Regions from separate parts of the Pseudomonas tussilaginis genome, predicted to be linked through region 3. Evidence: predicted binding sites of a transcription regulator. Region 3 holds the regulator's gene; each other region holds the start of a gene.
What was found. Region 3 encodes FliA, which starts transcription of late flagellar genes. Its sites were predicted from a motif close to CTAAAGTTTNNNNNNNNNNNGCCGNTAA; they were not measured.
Positions count from the first base shown of each region.

Region 1: the regulator FliA is predicted to act here: its motif matches at 3,746-3,773, upstream of motA (flagellar motor stator protein MotA).
Region 2: the regulator FliA is predicted to act here: its motif matches at 2,411-2,438, upstream of CX511_RS06320 (flagellar protein MotY).

Region 1 is NZ_CP088149.1:5,258,886-5,264,504, forward strand. It holds gene rsgA (small ribosomal subunit biogenesis GTPase RsgA) at 1-998, shown strand, start outside; gene CX511_RS23735 (toll/interleukin-1 receptor domain-containing protein) at 1,259-1,741, shown strand; gene motB (flagellar motor protein MotB) at 1,806-2,825, opposite strand; gene motA (flagellar motor stator protein MotA) at 2,829-3,680, opposite strand; gene CX511_RS23750 (HDOD domain-containing protein) at 3,810-5,345, shown strand; gene CX511_RS23755 (rhodanese-like domain-containing protein) at 5,393-5,619, shown strand, end outside.
Region 2 is NZ_CP088149.1:1,349,402-1,355,020, forward strand. It holds gene CX511_RS06305 (peroxiredoxin) at 1-556, shown strand, start outside; gene rnt (ribonuclease T) at 633-1,301, opposite strand; gene pyrC (dihydroorotase) at 1,298-2,344, opposite strand; gene CX511_RS06320 (flagellar protein MotY) at 2,475-3,428, shown strand; gene CX511_RS06325 (argininosuccinate synthase) at 3,558-4,775, shown strand; gene CX511_RS25775 (hypothetical protein) at 4,817-5,377, opposite strand.
Region 3 is NZ_CP088149.1:4,167,064-4,172,682, reverse strand. It holds gene flhA (flagellar biosynthesis protein FlhA) at 1-474, shown strand, start outside; gene flhF (flagellar biosynthesis GTPase FlhF) at 486-1,793, shown strand; gene fleN (flagellar synthesis regulator FleN) at 1,913-2,746, shown strand; gene fliA (RNA polymerase sigma factor FliA) at 2,743-3,483, shown strand; gene CX511_RS18550 (chemotaxis response regulator CheY) at 3,588-3,962, shown strand; gene CX511_RS18545 (protein phosphatase CheZ) at 3,982-4,770, shown strand; gene CX511_RS18540 (chemotaxis protein CheA) at 4,783-5,619, shown strand, end outside.

The DNA of each region.
Region 1 (5,619 bases), 1.1 Mb from region 3:
GGCGGATCGAAAAAATCCAGGGTGAACGCGCTGCTCGCGCCGCCAAACGCGAACAACAGACCCTGAAGGAGCTCGAAGGCGGTGACCTGGGCCCGGAACAACTCGGCCTGGTGATCGCCCACTTTGGCGTGCAGGTCGAAGTCGAGGCACAGGACGGCGATGACGCCGGCCAGGTGTTCCGCTGCCACTTGCGCGCCAATCTGCCAGCGCTGGTAACCGGCGACCGCGTCGTCTGGCGCTCAGGCAACCAGGGTATCGGTGTCATCGTCGCGCAAATGCCGCGCCATACCGAACTGTGCCGACCCGACAGTCGTGGCCAGCTCAAGCCGGTAGCGGCCAACGTCGACCTGATCGTTATCGTCTTCGCCCCGGCACCAGAACCCCACGCCAACCTGATCGACCGCTACCTGGTAGCCGCCGAACACGCCGGCATTCGTCCGCTGCTGCTGCTGAACAAGGCCGACCTGATCAACGAGCAGAACGCCCCGGCGCTCAATGCCCTGTTGGCGGTGTACAGGCAGTTGGGCTATCCGCTGCTGGAGGTTTCGGCCCATCACGGTGATGGCATGCAGCAGTTGCAGAAGCAGCTGGACGGACACATCAGTGTGTTCGTCGGCCAGTCCGGGGTCGGCAAGTCGTCGCTGGTCAATAGCCTGCTGCCTGAGGTGCAGACCCGGGTAGGCGATCTGTCCGAGTGGTCCGGTCAAGGCACCCACACCACCACGACCGCGCGCCTCTACCACTTCCCGGGTGGCGGTGAGCTGATCGACTCCCCCGGAATTCGCGAGTTCGGCCTCGGTCACGTCAGCCGCGCCGATGTCGAAGCCGGCTTCATCGAGTTCAACGATCTGCTCGGCACCTGCCGCTTTCGTGACTGCAAACACGACCGCGAGCCCGGTTGCGCCCTGCTCAAGGCCCTGGAAGACGGCCGTGTCCAGCAACAGCGGATGAACAGCTATCGCTCGATCATCGCCAGCCTGCCTCAAGACAGTTACTGACCTGCCACCTGAGGCTCGCAACGAGCCTCATCACTCTTGGCTGTAAGACAAGTCCGCAGGAAAATTTACCATCCAATGTAGGGATCTTCTTTATTGCAAGTGGTCCCTTGCCGCGATAGCAGCTTTCATTGATTGTCACCTTTCAGGTTCGCCATGACGAGGCGAACCCTCTCCATGCTGTGAGTATGAAAGGAATCAACAATGACAATTCGATCCTTACGTATCAATTGCACCACCTGCGTACCAGGAGGGCTCGCCTGATGCCTGTTGTTATCAGCTATCGCCACCAGGAACGCCTGGATGCCTTTATTATCAACGAGCGCCTGAAACTCGAAGGCATAGACACCCACCTGGATCTGTTCGATGGCAGCGCCGGACAAACAGCCGACGACATTACCGGGTTGGTGTGTCGCAACGTCAGCGGCTGTACCCACTTGATCACCGTCCTGTCCCAGGAAAATGCCGACACCTGGTGGACTCCGTTCCAGCTGGGCGCCGCTACGCTCAGCAATCGCCGTATTGCATTGTTCCAATGCACGGACAGCGTACTACCTGATTACCTGGAGAAGTGGCCGATAATGCGCTTACGCGAACATATCGATTTGTTCGTGCTCGCCTACCACGATGAACAGACCTTCAAGCGCTCGATAGACAACGAAGGTGCTGACGCCGATGCCATCAACCGCGTAAATGCCGACTTCTTCCACGCCGATCTGAAGGCCAAGATTCGTCGCGGCTTCTGAGCGTCGCAAAACGACAACGCCCGTGTGCATTGCTGCACACGGGCGTTGTGATCACAGCACAGGATTACTCCTTGCTTTCATCCATCTTCAACACACCGTCCTCGAAGATGTTCAGCTTCTGGCGCAGTTCACGCGGCTGCATCGGCTCAGGCTCGGTCGCAGCGGCCGGCGCAGGCGTCGGCGCCTCAGCGCCAGGTGCAGTGCCTTCAGGAGTAGCAGGTGCGGGTGGCTGCGTCTGCTCACCTTCCAGCGTGCGCTGGGCTTTCTTGGTCAGGACAATTATGTCGATACGCCGGTTTACCGGATTGAGCGGGTTGGCCCGGTCGAACAGTGATGACGAGGCATAGCCAACCACTCGTGCCACCTGAGCATCCGGGTAGCCACCTGCAACCAGGGCCCGACGCGCAGCGTTAGCACGGTTGGCCGACAGCTCCCAGTTACCAAAGTCCCCCGTGCCCGCATACGGCTTGGCATCGGTATGACCACTGATACTGATCTTGTTCGGCACCGCCTTGATGGTATCGGCCATGGCCAGCAGGATATCTTCGAAGTACGGCTGGAGACGGGCGCTGCCCAGGTCAAACATTGGCCGGTTCTCAGCATCCATGATCTGGATACGCAGGCCATCCTGGGTGATTTCGAAGAGGATCTGGTCCTTGAATTTCTGCAGTTGCGGGTTTTCTTCGACCTTGTTCTGCAGTTCCTGCAACAGCAGCTCCAGACGCTCGCGCTCAACCTGCTCGGCCATGCTCTCAACCTTGTCCTGATCCAGCTGAATACTGGTATCCGGAGTTGGCTCGGACTTCTCTTCCGGGTTGATGGTCTTTTCCGGAGCGAGTTTCGGTGAACCCCCGAGGTCGATAACGTAAGGCGTACCGCTTTCGGAAAAACCGATCGGGTCCTTGAAGTACCCGGCGATGGCGATTTTCTGTTCCGGTGTCGCCGTGGACAGCAGCCAGAGCACCAGGAAGAACGCCATCATTGCCGTGGCAAAGTCGGCAAAGGCGATCTTCCAGGCACCACCGTGGTGGCCGTCGCCATAGCGTTTTACGCGCTTGACGATAATGGGCTGGTTGTTTTCCATGACTTAGCGACCGCGAACCGCTTGTTCCAGCTCGGCGAAGCTCGGGCGATGCGCTGGAAACAGCACCTTGCGCCCGAATTCCACAGCCAGCGACGGCGGCATGCCGGAAGCCGAGGCCACCAGCGAAGCCTTGATGGCTTCGTAGACGTTGAGTTCTTCTCGAGCATCCTGACGCAAGGCAGTGGCCAGCGGCCCGAAGAAGCCGTAGGCGGCGAGAATACCGAAGAAGGTACCGACCAGCGCCGCACCGACGTGCAAACCGATGGACTTCTGGTCACCGTCGCCCAGCGAAGCCATGGTCACCACGATCCCCAGTACCGCGGCAACGATACCGAAGCCTGGCATGCCGTCGGCAATGCCGGTCACGGCATGGGACGGATGCTCAAGCTCTTCCTTCATGCTCAGCAGTTCCATGTCGAACAGGCCTTCAAGCTCATGCGGTGCCATGTTGCCGGTGGACATGATGCGCAGGTAGTCACAGATGAAAGCGGTCATGCGCTCATCACCCAGTACTGCAGGGTACTTGGCAAAAATCGGGCTGGAAGCGGCGTCTTCGATATCGGCTTCGATCGCCATCATGCCTTCGCGCCGGCTCTTGTTGAGGATCTCGTAGACCAGCCCGAGCACCTCGATGTAGAAGGTGTGGGTAAAGCGCGTACCAAACATCTTCAGCGACTTTTTGATTACATGCATGGTCATGTAACCAGGGTTCGCCTGGAGGAACGCACCAAAGGCCGCGCCACCGATGATCAGCACCTCGAAGGGCTGAATCAGTGCCGCAATTTTACCGTGGGATAGAACATATCCGCCGAGCACACTCGCGAATACGACGATGATGCCGATAATTTTAGCCATAGATAGAAAGCACTTACTGTCGTGGTCAGGGTCGTGAGCGGAAGTTAATAAAACTCTTCTTCTACTTATCGGCAGATCTGCGCCAGACTATAGTCAGTCAAGGCGAAAAGCCAGTTCGGCCCCTCCAGCATGCCTATTGAAACCATCGTGCCAGAACAAACACCTAAAACACTCGATGCCTGGGTCAAGCTGCTCGACAGCGTTCGACTACCGATTCCACAGACCAGTTACGAGCAGGTAAAAACTGCGATCGCCGACAGTCGCCGATCGCTGCGGGACATCGCCGAGTTGATGCAGGACAGCCCAGCTTTGGTGCTCAGCGTGATGCGCGAAGCCAACCATCACACCAACACCAGCCTTGGCGAACCCGCTGAAAGCCTGGAGATCGCCCTCAATCGCTTGGGCCTGGCGCGAACCGCTGAATTGCTGGAACGTCTACCAGCGTTGGCTGAAGACGATATCGCCCTGACCTTGCGCCAACTGCAGATGGTCAGCCAGCATGCCAGCCAACAAGCTAACGGCCTGTTCGCCAGCCGTCTGGCACGACTCTGGCAGGAAATTCACTGGGGCAGTCTTTTGTTTCTATCGCCGCTGTGGCCACTGGCCCTGACGTTTCCCAAGCTACTTGAAGCATGGGAGCTACGGGTTGTGCACAAGGGCGAATCCGCAACGCAAGTGGAGCTGGAGCTGTTTGGGGTGCGGGTGCTTAGCCTGTGCAAAGCTCTCGCCGAACACTGGCGTCTGCCAGAGTGGGTCACCCGTGGCTATCACCTGCTGCAGGATGAACGCCGTTTGCTGGCCAAGGCCTTGCTCATCGCCCGTGACCCGAACAGCCTGCACCAACAACAACAGTTGGATGACCAGCCAAATCTACGCCGCTGGTTCAACCAACCCGCCAACACCGTGTTGCTGGCCAACGGCTTGGCCCTGGCGGCACAAGTCGGCTGGACCAACCCTCATGTACGGCGCTGGCAGTTGCTCACCAGCCTGTACCTGCAAACGTCATTGGATGACGTTCAGCAATGGGTGCACCAACAAGCGGTCACCAGCGCCCGCCATCATGCCAACCATGGCCTGTTTCACCCAGCCGAAGCGCTGCTCTGGCCTTGGAATCAGCGCCGCTTGCACAAGGGGCAGATGGCACCGCCCCCGCCTTCGGCCCAGGCCTTGGGAGCATGGCGAAAACGCTGTGCTGAACTGCTGGTCGAGCCCAGCCCGTTCAGCAACGCCATCCACCTGACGACCCTGGCCCGCGAAGCGCTGGTAGCCTGTGGCATGCAGCGTCTGATGTTGCTGATGGCCGACAAGACCCTGACCCAGCTGCGCGCTCATCAGATTGCCGGATTGCCAGCAGAAGCGGCCAGCCTGGTGCTGCCCATCGAGCAGAGCAAGTTGCTGCAACGTCTAATGAGCAGCGCCGCGCAACTACGGTTGACGCCAGAGAATCACACGCAATTCGCGGCACTGTTGCCGGCCCACCTGCGCAGCTTGTTTCGCAGCGAACACCTGCTGCTGCGCTCACTGTCGAGCAATGGTCGCGTGGTGATGCTGCTGGTCGCTGACCAGGGTGGAAAGCCACTGGCCGATATCAGCGTGCAGGCCTTTGGCAAAACCGCGCAATGTATCGAACGGGCCCTGACCGCCTTCAGCAACCGCAGTGCCTGACCCATGCGCTACAATCGCCCCCCTCTGTTCCGCTCTGGAGACTCTGGATGACTGACTTTTCTGGCTTGCCCCTGGTAATTGAGCCGGCTGACCTGCAAGCCCGGCTTGATGTACCTGAGTTGATCCTGGTGGACCTGACCAGCGTCAACCGCTATGACAGCGGGCATATCCCCGGGGCTCGCTTTGTCGACCCGAAGCGTACCCAGCTGGGCCAACCCCCTGCGCCGGGCCTACTGCCGGCCAAAGCCGATCTGGAAAAGCTGTTTGCCGAGCT
Region 2 (5,619 bases), 2.8 Mb from region 3:
TGTTCTGGGCAACGGCGAAATCGTCGACAGCTTTAACCTGGCTTCGGCCATCAAGGGCAAGTACGGCCTGGTGTTCTTCTACCCACTGGACTTCACCTTCGTCTGCCCGTCCGAGCTGATCGCTCTGGATCACCGCATGGCCGAATTCAAGGCGCGCAACGTTGAAGTGATCGCAGTGTCGATCGACTCGCATTTCACTCACAACGCCTGGCGCAACACCCCGATCAATGCCGGTGGCATCGGTCAGGTTCAGTACATCATGGCCGCTGACATGAAGCACGACATTGCCAAGGCCTACGACGTTGAGTCCGAAGGCGGCGTTGCTTTCCGTGGTGCGTTCCTGATCGACGACAAAGGCGTTGTCCGTTCGCAGATCGTCAACGACCTGCCACTGGGCCGCAACATGGACGAGCTGCTGCGTCTGGTTGACGCTTTGCAATTCCACGAAGAGCACGGCGAAGTCTGCCCTGCCAACTGGAAAAAAGGCGACAAGGGCATGACCGCTTCGCCTGAAGGCGTTGCTGCTTACCTGAGCGAGAACGCTGGCAAGCTGTAATAGCGAGCCATAAAAAAACCGGCCTAGATGGCCGGTTTTTTTGTACCTGAAGGAACGGTGATGCGACGACTCGACTTCAGTCGTTGAAATCCTGCCAGCCGCCCATTTCCTTCCAGCGGTTGACGATGCCACAGAACAGCTCAGCGGTCTTCTCAGTGTCGTAGCGCGCCGAGTGGGCTTCACGACCGTCGAAGTCGATGTCGGCGCTCTGGCAGGCTCGGGCCAGCACGGTCTGACCGTAAGCCAGGCCGGCCAGGGTGGCAGTGTCGAAGCTGGAGAACGGATGAAACGGGTTGCGTTTCATGTCGTGGCGCGCCACGGCAGCGTTCAGGAAGCCCAGGTCGAAGCTGCTATTGTGGCCAACCAGGATTGCCCGCTTGCAGCCATTGGCCTTCAGTGCCTTGCGCACGCCACGAAAGATATCGGTCAGGGCCGATTCTTCACTGACCGCCATGCGCAGTGGGTGGTCCAGCTTGATACCGGTGAACTCCAGGGCCGCCTGTTCGATGTTGGCGCCTTCGAATGGTTCGACGCGGAAGAAGTAGGTGTGCTCCGGGAACAGGAAACCTTTTTCGTCCATGCCGATGGTCACTGCGGCAATTTCCAGCAGCGCGTCAGTGGCGCTGTTGAACCCGCCGGTTTCTACGTCCACGACAACGGGCAAATAACCACGGAAACGCTCGGCCATTGGATGGCGTGGGCCGCCGCTTTGACCTTCCTGGTCGTCGTACAGATCTTCACTCACGCAGTTTCCTCCAGCAGGCGCCAGCGCAGTTGCTCACCGGCGCGCAGCGGGATAACGGTTTGCTCGCCAAACGGCAAGCTGCTTGGGGCGGTCCAGCTTTCGCGAACCAGGGTAATGGTCTCGGTGTTGCGTGGCAGGCCATAGAAGGCCGGGCCGTGAATGCTGGCAAAGCCTTCAAGCTTGTCCAGGGCATTGCGCTGTTCAAACGCTTCAGCGTACAGCTCGATGGCAGCGTACGCGGTGTAGCAACCGGCACAACCGCATGCGGCTTCTTTGGCGTGCTGGGCATGCGGCGCTGAGTCGGTGCCGAGGAAGAACTTGCTGCTGCCGCTGGTGGCCGCGTCCAGCAAGGCCACCTGGTGGGTGTTGCGCTTGAGGATCGGCAGGCAATAGAAGTGCGGGCGAATACCGCCGACCAGCATGTGGTTGCGGTTATACAGCAGGTGCTGGGCGGTAATGGTCGCGCCAACGTTGGCTGGGGCCTCGTTGACGAACTGCACGGCGTCGCTGGTGGTGATGTGTTCGAACACTACCTTCAGGGTCGGGAAGCGTTCGACGACACGGCGCAGGTGTTCGTCGATGAACAGCTTCTCGCGGTCGAATACGTCGATTTCGCTGCGGGTCACTTCACCGTGGACCAGTAGCGGCATGCCGACTTCGGCCATGGCTTCGAGCACCGGGAAGATTTTGTCGACGCTGGTAACGCCGGAGTCGGAGTTGGTCGTCGCACCGGCCGGATACAGCTTGGCGGCGTGCACGAAACCGGTGGCCTTCGCCGCGCGGATTTCCTCGGGTTGGGTACGGTCGGTGAGGTACAGCACCATCAACGGTTCAAAGTGGCTGCCGGTCGGGCGTGCGGCCAGGATGCGCTCGCGATAGGCGCCAGCCTCGGCGGCATTACGCACGGGCGGTACCAGGTTGGGCATGATGATTGCGCGAGCAAAGGTGCGCGCAACGTCGCCAACGGTGTGGGGCAGGACGGCGCCATCGCGAAGATGGATGTGCCAGTCATCGGGACGCAGGAGGGTCAGGCGGTCGGACATTGGGGATTCCAGGCGGGTCGAACTCAAGGTGAATGCTACCGGAAAAGCCGGGGTCGAGCACTCGCTATCAAGTTTTGCGACCGCCGACCGATAGCCTGCGGGTATACCGTGAAAATCTGTGGAGCCGCCCGTGCGCCAGCGTTATCTAGCCCTGCTCAGTGTGTTTGCTTGCCTCCCGGCGACGGCACTTACCTTCCAGACCCGTCTGGAGAATATTGAGTGGAAGGTCGAAGGTGATCAGTTCGAATGTCGACTGGTCCAGCCGATTGCCGATTTTGGCAGCGGTGAGTTCGTGCGCCGCGCCGGTGAACAGGCGACCTTTCAATTGCGTTCGAGCAGCAATGCACTGGGCAGCGGCTCAGCCACTTTGCTCGCCGCCGCAGCACCTTGGCAGCCAGGGCGTGGCGATATCAATCTCGGGGCGGTGCGCATGGCCCGCAATGGCGTGCTGTTCACCAGCTCTCAAGGCCAGGCCAGTCGCCTGATCAATGGGCTGCTTGATGGCCGCAGTACCGTGGTGCGTAACCATGCCGGTGAGGCTGGGCGGGCAATGGAAGTGCGCCTGCTGCCAGTGAAATTCAGCAAGGCCTACAGCGATTATCAAGTGTGCGCCGCTAAGCTGTTGCCGATGAATTACGACCAGGTCCGTCAGACGCGGGTTGGTTTTCCCGGCGGTGGTATCGACCTGGACGCTGATGCCAAGGCGCGTCTGGACGTGATCCTGGCCTTTCTCAAGGCTGATCCGACGGTCAACCACATCGAGCTCAATGGTCACTCTGACAACAGTGGCAATCGCCTGACTAACCGTGATCTGTCCCGCCGTCGCGCGCTTGCAGTCATGGAGTACCTAAAGGCCCATGGCATTGGCGAAGATCAAATCACGGTTCGCTTCCACGGCGAACGCTATCCGCTGGCCGCCAACAACTCGGCGGCGAACCGCGCCCGCAATCGTCGAGTGAATATTGAACTTGATCGCGTGACGCCGGTGCAAACACAGGTGCGCAAAGCGCCAGAAAAAGCCTCAGAACCGGCACCGGAGGCAGCTGCACAAGCCGATAACAGTCAACCGCCGGTCAAGTCCTGAGGTGCGACCGTCCGTCGCGCTCTCGACAGTTCCTGTCGCTTTGTCGTCACAAGCTGTCGCCCCACTGTAATTTTTTCAGCAAGGCCGGTAGAATCAACGGCTTTCCGTAAAACCCCGTGGAGTGATGGCATGGCGGACGTAAAAAAGGTCGTACTGGCGTATTCCGGCGGCCTTGATACTTCGGTGATTCTCAAGTGGCTGCAGGATACCTACAACTGTGAAGTAGTGACGTTCACTGCCGACCTGGGGCAGGGCGAGGAGGTCGAACCGGCCCGCGCCAAGGCTCAGGCCATGGGTGTGAAAGAGATCTACATCGACGACCTGCGCGAAGAATTCGTGCGCGACTTCGTATTCCCGATGTTCCGCGCCAACACCGTTTACGAAGGCGAGTACCTGCTGGGTACTTCCATCGCTCGTCCGCTGATCGCCAAGCGCCTGATCGAAATCGCCAATGAAACCGGCGCCGATGCCATTTCCCACGGTGCTACCGGCAAAGGTAATGACCAGGTCCGTTTCGAGCTGGGCGCCTACGCGCTCAAGCCAGGTGTCAAAGTCATCGCGCCATGGCGTGAATGGGACCTGCTCTCCCGTGAAAAGCTCATGGACTATGCCGAGAAGCACGGCATCCCGATTGAGCGCCATGGCAAGAAGAAGTCGCCCTATTCGATGGACGCCAACCTGCTGCACATCTCCTATGAAGGTGGCGTGCTGGAGGATACCTGGACCGAACACGAAGAAGACATGTGGAAGTGGACCAAGTCGCCAGAAACCGCGCCGGACGTTCCGACCTACCTGGAGCTGACCTACCGCAATGGTGACATCGTTGCGCTGGATGGCGTTGAAATGTCGCCGGCCACTGTTCTGGCGACCCTCAACCGCATTGGCGGTGAAAACGGTATCGGTCGTCTGGACATCGTTGAGAACCGCTATGTCGGCATGAAGTCTCGTGGCTGCTACGAGACCCCTGGCGGCACCATCATGCTGCGCGCTCACCGGGCAATCGAATCGATCACCCTGGACCGTGAAGTCGCTCACCTCAAAGACGAGCTGATGGTCAAGTACGCCAGCCTGATCTACACCGGTTACTGGTGGAGCCCGGAGCGTCTGATGCTGCAGCAGATGATCGACGCTTCTCAGGTCAATGTGAATGGTGTGGTTCGCCTGAAACTGTACAAGGGCAATGTGATCGTTACAGGTCGCAAGTCTGATGATTCGCTGTTTGACGCCAACATCGCGACCTTCGAGGAAGATGGTGGTGCTTACAATCAGGCTGATGCAGCAGGCTTCATCAAGCTCAATGCGCTGCGTATGCGCATTGCTGCGAACAAGGGTCGTTCGTTGATCTAACGGCACCTTGAACAAAAACCCCGGCTTAGTCCGGGGTTTTTTTATTTATCGATCAGTTGGGTCGCCAGGGTGGTCTGAGTGCCGGTTTCCAGGTTATGCAGTATCCAGGTGCTGCACAACGGCTGGGTCTGATTCAGCGCTTGCAGGACAAAGTGTTCGAGCACTTTGTTAGCGCTGGCGCCACTCATGGTGATGGTTACGCGGGTCTGGGCGTATTGCAATGATGTGCCTGGCTTCTGAACGGATCTAATACCGTTGCCCATCGAGGTATTGATAACTTCGTTACAATTTTCATCTTCCACCGGTGCCGATAGTATTTCACTTACCGATGTTTCCGGTTTGGTGGCGGGCTGTTGGGGCGCCTGGGCAATGGTGGGCGTTGTAGGTTCAACAGCAGAAGGTGAATACAAGGACTTGTAATTAAAGTTGAGCGTGAGGAAAAACAAGACAGTGAGGAAAAACGGAAAGCCAACCAGAAACCATGTGTAAGTGTTCTGGCTATCCTCACTTAGAAAGGGCAACGAAGCCAGGGCGGAGGCTTCGATAATTCCGGCGAATATCGCAATGATGGTCAATGGGCTTTTGGGCTCTGGATTACTCATCGCCGTGTCCTCGCCTTTGGTTCCAGTCAGGTGATAGTTAGCCGAGATATCCGGCCCACTTGGCAGTGGGTGAGGTTTCTGCTGAGAGAACTTATTACCCTTTATCTTCCATAGGCTAATGCACTGCCGGTACTTGTAGAGTCGCAATATAGGACTTTTCCTTCAAGAATTAAGGCGCATGTGGCTGGGTTGCGGGAGGGGTCTGGTGTTATTTTAATTTTGCAGAAGGAATCTCTTTAATC
Region 3 (5,619 bases):
TTGCTTGCCGAACAGGTACCGGTGCGTGATATTCGCAGTATTGCCGAGGCTATCGCCAACAATGCCGCCAAGAGTCAAGATACCGCCGCGCTGGTGGCCGTGGTGCGCGTCGGATTGTGTCGCGCTATCGTGCAAAGCATTGTCGGCGTTGAGTCTGAGCTGCCTGTGATCACCCTTGAGCCAAGGTTGGAACAGATTTTGCTCAATAGTCTGCAAAGGGCCGGGCAGGGTCAGGAAGACGGTGTTCTTCTTGAGCCGAGCATGGCCGAAAAGCTTCAGCGTTCGTTGATCGAGGCTGCCCAGCGTCAAGAGATGCAAGGGCAACCGGCGATCCTGCTGGTCGCAGGACCGGTGCGGGCAATGCTGTCGCGCTTCGGTCGCCTGGCTGTACCGAATTTGCATGTTTTGGCGTATCAGGAAATACCTGACAACAAGCAAGTTACCATCGTTGCCACAGTAGGCCCCAACGGCTGAGGTAGTGGGTTATGCAAGTTAAGCGTTTTTTCGCCGCCGATATGCGTCAGGCCATGAAGCTGGTTCGAGATGAGCTGGGGGCTGATGCCGCCATCATCGGCAACCGACGGATTGCTGGCGGTGTCGAGCTGACGGCGGCGCTGGACTACAAGCTGTCCGCCCTGGCGCCACGGGTTCCGAATGTCGAGCTCGAAGATGAATTGCGCAAGACCCAGTCGCGCATCGTCACCGCCCAGGCCGAGCTCAGCAGTCGCAGCGAAAGTGAAGACGGTAACCGCCAACTGTTTGCCGGTTTGCCGCTGACCGCCTCGGAGCCGCTGGTCGAGACGCCTGTCGAGGCACCCGTCACGCCGGCCCCGGCCGCCGCGCCGGTGGACCCGCGCCTGTTCGATGCCATGCGCTCGGAGCTTACCGGGCTGCGCGAACTGCTTGAAGTCCAGCTCGGCTCGTTGGCCTGGAGCCAGTTGCAGGGCAATCAACCACAGAAGGCCAACCTTTGGCGGCGCCTGCAGCGTATTGGTCTGTCCGGCCCGCTGGCGCATGAGCTGCTGGAGCAGATCAGCGGCATCGAAGAGCCGCGTCATGCCTGGCGCATGCTGTTGGCGCACCTGGCACGCAGAATTGATGTGCCGGAAGTCGAACCGATCGAGGAAGGCGGTGTCATTGCCATGGTCGGTCCGGCCGGCATGGGCAAGACCACCACCCTGGCCAAATTGGCGGCGCGTTATGTGCTCAAGTACGGCGCGCAGAACCTGGCGCTGGTGAGCATGGACAGTTTCCGTATCGGTGCCCAGGAGCAGCTCAAGACCTTGGGGCGGATCCTCAATGTGTCGGTTACTCATGTGGATCCGGGGCAGTCGCTGGCCCAGGCCCTTGAGCCGTTGCTGCGCAAGCGCGTGGTCCTGATCGATACCGCCGGCCTGCAGGCCAGTGATCCAGCCCTGCGCATGCAGCTGGAGACCCTTGCCGGACGCGGTATTGCGTCTAAAAATTATCTGGTGCTGGCAACCACCAGCCAGAAGCAGGTGCTCACCGCCGCCTATCACAGCTACAAGCGCTGCGGGCTGGCCGGGTGCATCCTGACCAAGCTTGATGAAACGGCCAGCCTCGGTGAAGTCCTGAGCCTGGCCATCAGTCACGAATTGCCAGTGGCCTATCTTACCGATGGGCCGCGCATTCCTGACGATTTGCACCTGCCGCGCCGCCACCAATTGGTCAGTCGCGCGGTCAGTGTGCAGATGCAGGACGAGCCCAGCGAAGAGGCGATGGCCGATATGTTCGCTGATCTCTACCACAGTCCCGGCAAGCGTGTCGGCTGAGGTGATTGTGAAGACGTTGCAAAGTATCTGCATTGATGGACTGCCAGGCATTTTTCAGGTGTTGAAAGCGCAGCCGGTCATGTGGCCTCGGTCTAAGCAAGACAAGGTAATGAACAAACATGGGTAGCATGCATCCCGTACAGGTGATCGCCGTAACTGGCGGCAAAGGTGGCGTCGGCAAGACCAATGTGTCGGTGAACCTGTCATTGGCGCTGGCAGAGCTTGGCCGTCGGGTCATGCTGCTGGACGCCGACCTGGGCCTGGCCAATGTCGACGTATTGCTCGGCCTGACGCCCAAGCGCACCCTGGCTGACGTCATTGAGGGGCGCTGCGAGCTGCGCGATGTGCTGCTGCAGGGGCCGGGCGGGGTGCGCATTGTGCCTGCCGCGTCCGGCACGCAGAGCATGGTGCATCTGGCGCCTGCTCAACACGCAGGCTTGATCCAGGCATTCAGCGAAATTGGTGACAACCTCGATGTGCTGGTGATCGATACCGCTGCCGGTATCGGTGACTCGGTCGTCAGTTTTGTCCGCGCCGCCCAGGAGGTGTTGCTGGTGGTGTGCGATGAGCCCACCTCGATCACCGACGCTTACGCCCTGATCAAACTGCTCAACCGTGACTACGGCATGAACCGCTTCCGGGTCCTGGCCAACATGGCGCAAAGCCCTCAGGAAGGGCGCAACCTGTTCGCCAAGTTGACCAAGGTCACAGATCGCTTCCTGGACGTGGCCCTACAATACGTTGGCGCCGTGCCTTACGACGAATGTGTGCGCAAGGCAGTGCAGAAGCAACGAGCAGTCTATGAAGCCTTTCCGCGTTCCAAGTGCGCGCTGGCGTTCAAGGCCATTGCTCAGAAGGTCGATACCTGGCCGTTGCCTGCCAACCCGCGGGGTCATCTGGAGTTTTTTGTCGAGCGCCTGGTGCAGCCGACGAGTGCAGGTCCGGTGCTATGAACGCCAGCGGTTATCGGATGTACAGCAAGGCTTCTCGCGATGGTCAGTACGAGTTGATCGAGCGCTATGCGCCGCTGGTCAAACGTATCGCCTATCACTTGCTGGCGCGTTTGCCGGCCAGTGTGCAGGTGGAAGACCTGATCCAGGCCGGCATGATCGGCCTGCTCGAAGTTGCCAACAAGTACGACGCGAGCAAGGGTGCCAGTTTCGAGACCTACGCCGGTATCCGGATCCGCGGGGCAATGCTTGACGAAGTACGCAAAGGGGACTGGGCACCACGTTCGGTTCACCGCAATACCCGCATGGTCAGTGACGCGATTCGGGCAATTGAAGCAAAAACCGGCCGTGACGCTAAAGATCACGAGGTTGCTGCCGAACTCCAATTGAGTCTCGATGATTACTACGGGATTTTGAATGACACCCTGGGCAGCCGCCTGTTCAGTTTCGACGACCTGTTGCAGGACGGCGAACATGAAGGCCTGCACGAGGATGGCGCCAGTGCCCAGCTCGAGCCTTCGCGCGACCTGGAAGACGAGCGTTTTCAGGCAGCCCTGGCCGATGCCATCGCCAACCTGCCCGAACGTGAGCGCCTGGTATTGGCGCTGTACTACGACGAAGAGCTGAACCTCAAGGAAATCGGTGAGGTGCTGGGTGTCAGCGAGTCGCGTGTCAGCCAGTTGCATAGCCAGTGCGCGGCGCGTTTGCGCAGTCGCCTGGGGGAATGGCGGGCGCGTTGAACGCAGGTTCAATGCAGTCGTGAAATGTAGTGCCCGAATTGATTGAATGCGCGTTCAGCGCTGAGCGCGTTAAAGACTGCTTGGAGGTCTAATTGAACAAAGACATGAAAATCCTCATCGTCGACGATTTTTCGACGATGCGGCGGATCATCAAGAACTTGCTGCGTGACCTGGGCTTCACTAATACCCAGGAGGCTGACGACGGCAACACCGCACTGCCAATGCTCGAAAGCGGCCATTTCGACTTTCTCGTGACCGACTGGAACATGCCTGGCATGTCCGGTATCGACCTGCTGCGCAAAGTACGTGCTGACGAGCGTCTCAAGCACCTGCCGGTGTTGATGGTGACGGCTGAAGCCAAGCGTGAACAGATCATTGAAGCAGCCCAGGCCGGGGTTAACGGCTATGTGGTCAAGCCGTTCACGGCGCAAGTGCTGAAAGAAAAGATCGAGAAGATCTTCGAGCGCGTCAATAGCTAAGACACGCCACGGGGGCACTATGGAGCAAACACATTCATCGTTGGACGGCTTCGAGTCAACACTGAAGAAGCATGCCCACGAACTGGTCGACAGTCTCGAGCGGGGCAAATTCGGCGACGCAGTGCAACTGATCCATCAGCTGAACCAGACCCGTGACCGTGGCCTGTACCAGGAAGTGGGTAAGCTCACGCGTGAGTTGCACAGTGCGATCGTCAGCTTCCAGATCGATCCGCAAATGCCTCAGGCCGAAGAGGTCTCACAGATCACTGACGCCACCGAACGCCTGTCCTATGTGGTCAAGCTGACGGAAGGGGCGGCCAACCGGACTATGGATCTGGTTGAAGCCAGCACACCGGTACTCAATGAGCTGAGCGACGAAGCTCAGGCACTGAGCGTCGATTGGCAGCGCTTCATGCGCCGCGAAGTGGCCGCGCCGGAGTTTCGCGAACTGGCCAAACGCGTCGACAGTTTTCTCACGCGCAGCGAGGAAGGCAACCGCAAGGTCGCCGGCCACCTCAATGATATTTTGCTGGCTCAGGACTATCAGGACCTGACCGGTCAGGTGATCAAACGTGTTACGGCACTGGTCACCGAAGTAGAAAGCAATCTGCTCAAGCTCGTGCTGATGGCCAGTCAAGTCGACCGTTTTGCCGGTATCGAACATGACCACCAGCAGTTGCGCGCTGAAAAAGATCAAGAAAAACATCCAACTCGGGGTGAAGGTCCGCAGATTCATGCCGATAAGCGTGAAGACGTTGTGTCCGGTCAGGACGATGTCGACGATCTGCTGTCCAGTCTGGGTTTTTAGGGAGCACGTTTAATGAGCTTCGGCGCCGATGAAGAAATCCTTCAGGATTTTCTGGTAGAAGCCGGCGAGATTCTTGAGCAACTGTCCGAGCAACTGGTCGAGCTGGAAAGCCGTCCGGATGATGCCGATCTGCTCAATGCGATCTTTCGCGGTTTTCACACTGTAAAAGGGGGCGCCGGCTTCCTCCAGCTCAACGAGCTGGTGGAGTGCTGCCACATCGCCGAAAACGTCTTCGACATCCTGCGCAAGGGTGAGCGGCGCGTTGATGCCGAGCTGATGGACGTGGTCCTGGAAGCACTGGACACGGTCAACAGCATGTTCGGCCAGGTGCGCGAACGCAGTGATATCACCCCGGCCACGCCTGAGCTGCTGGCAGCCTTGTCGCGTCTGGCTGAGCCTGCGGCTGCCGAACCGGCCCCCGCGCCTGAGCCGGTGCAGGAACAGGCGCCTGAGGCAGACATTACCGACACCGAATTCGAGCAACTGCTTGACTCGCTCAATGCGGTCAAGGCCGAAGCTGAAGCACAGGTGCAAGCTCCCGCCGAGGCCAGCGACGAAATCACTGACGCTGAATTCGAATCGCTGCTTGATCAGTTGCACGGTAAAGGTCAGTTCGCCCCCGACAGCGTCAGTGCTCCCGCGCCCGTGGCACCCGTGGCACCAGCTGCTGGTGACGAAATCACGGATGATGAGTTCGAGGCACTGCTCGATCAGTTGCATGGCAAGGGCAACTTTGCCGTTGATGCGTTGCCGGCTGCAGACGTGGTGCAAGCGGCACCTGCTGCTTCAGGCGATCACATCTCTGAGCATGAATTTGAAGCGCTGCTCGATGAGCTGCATGGCAAGGGC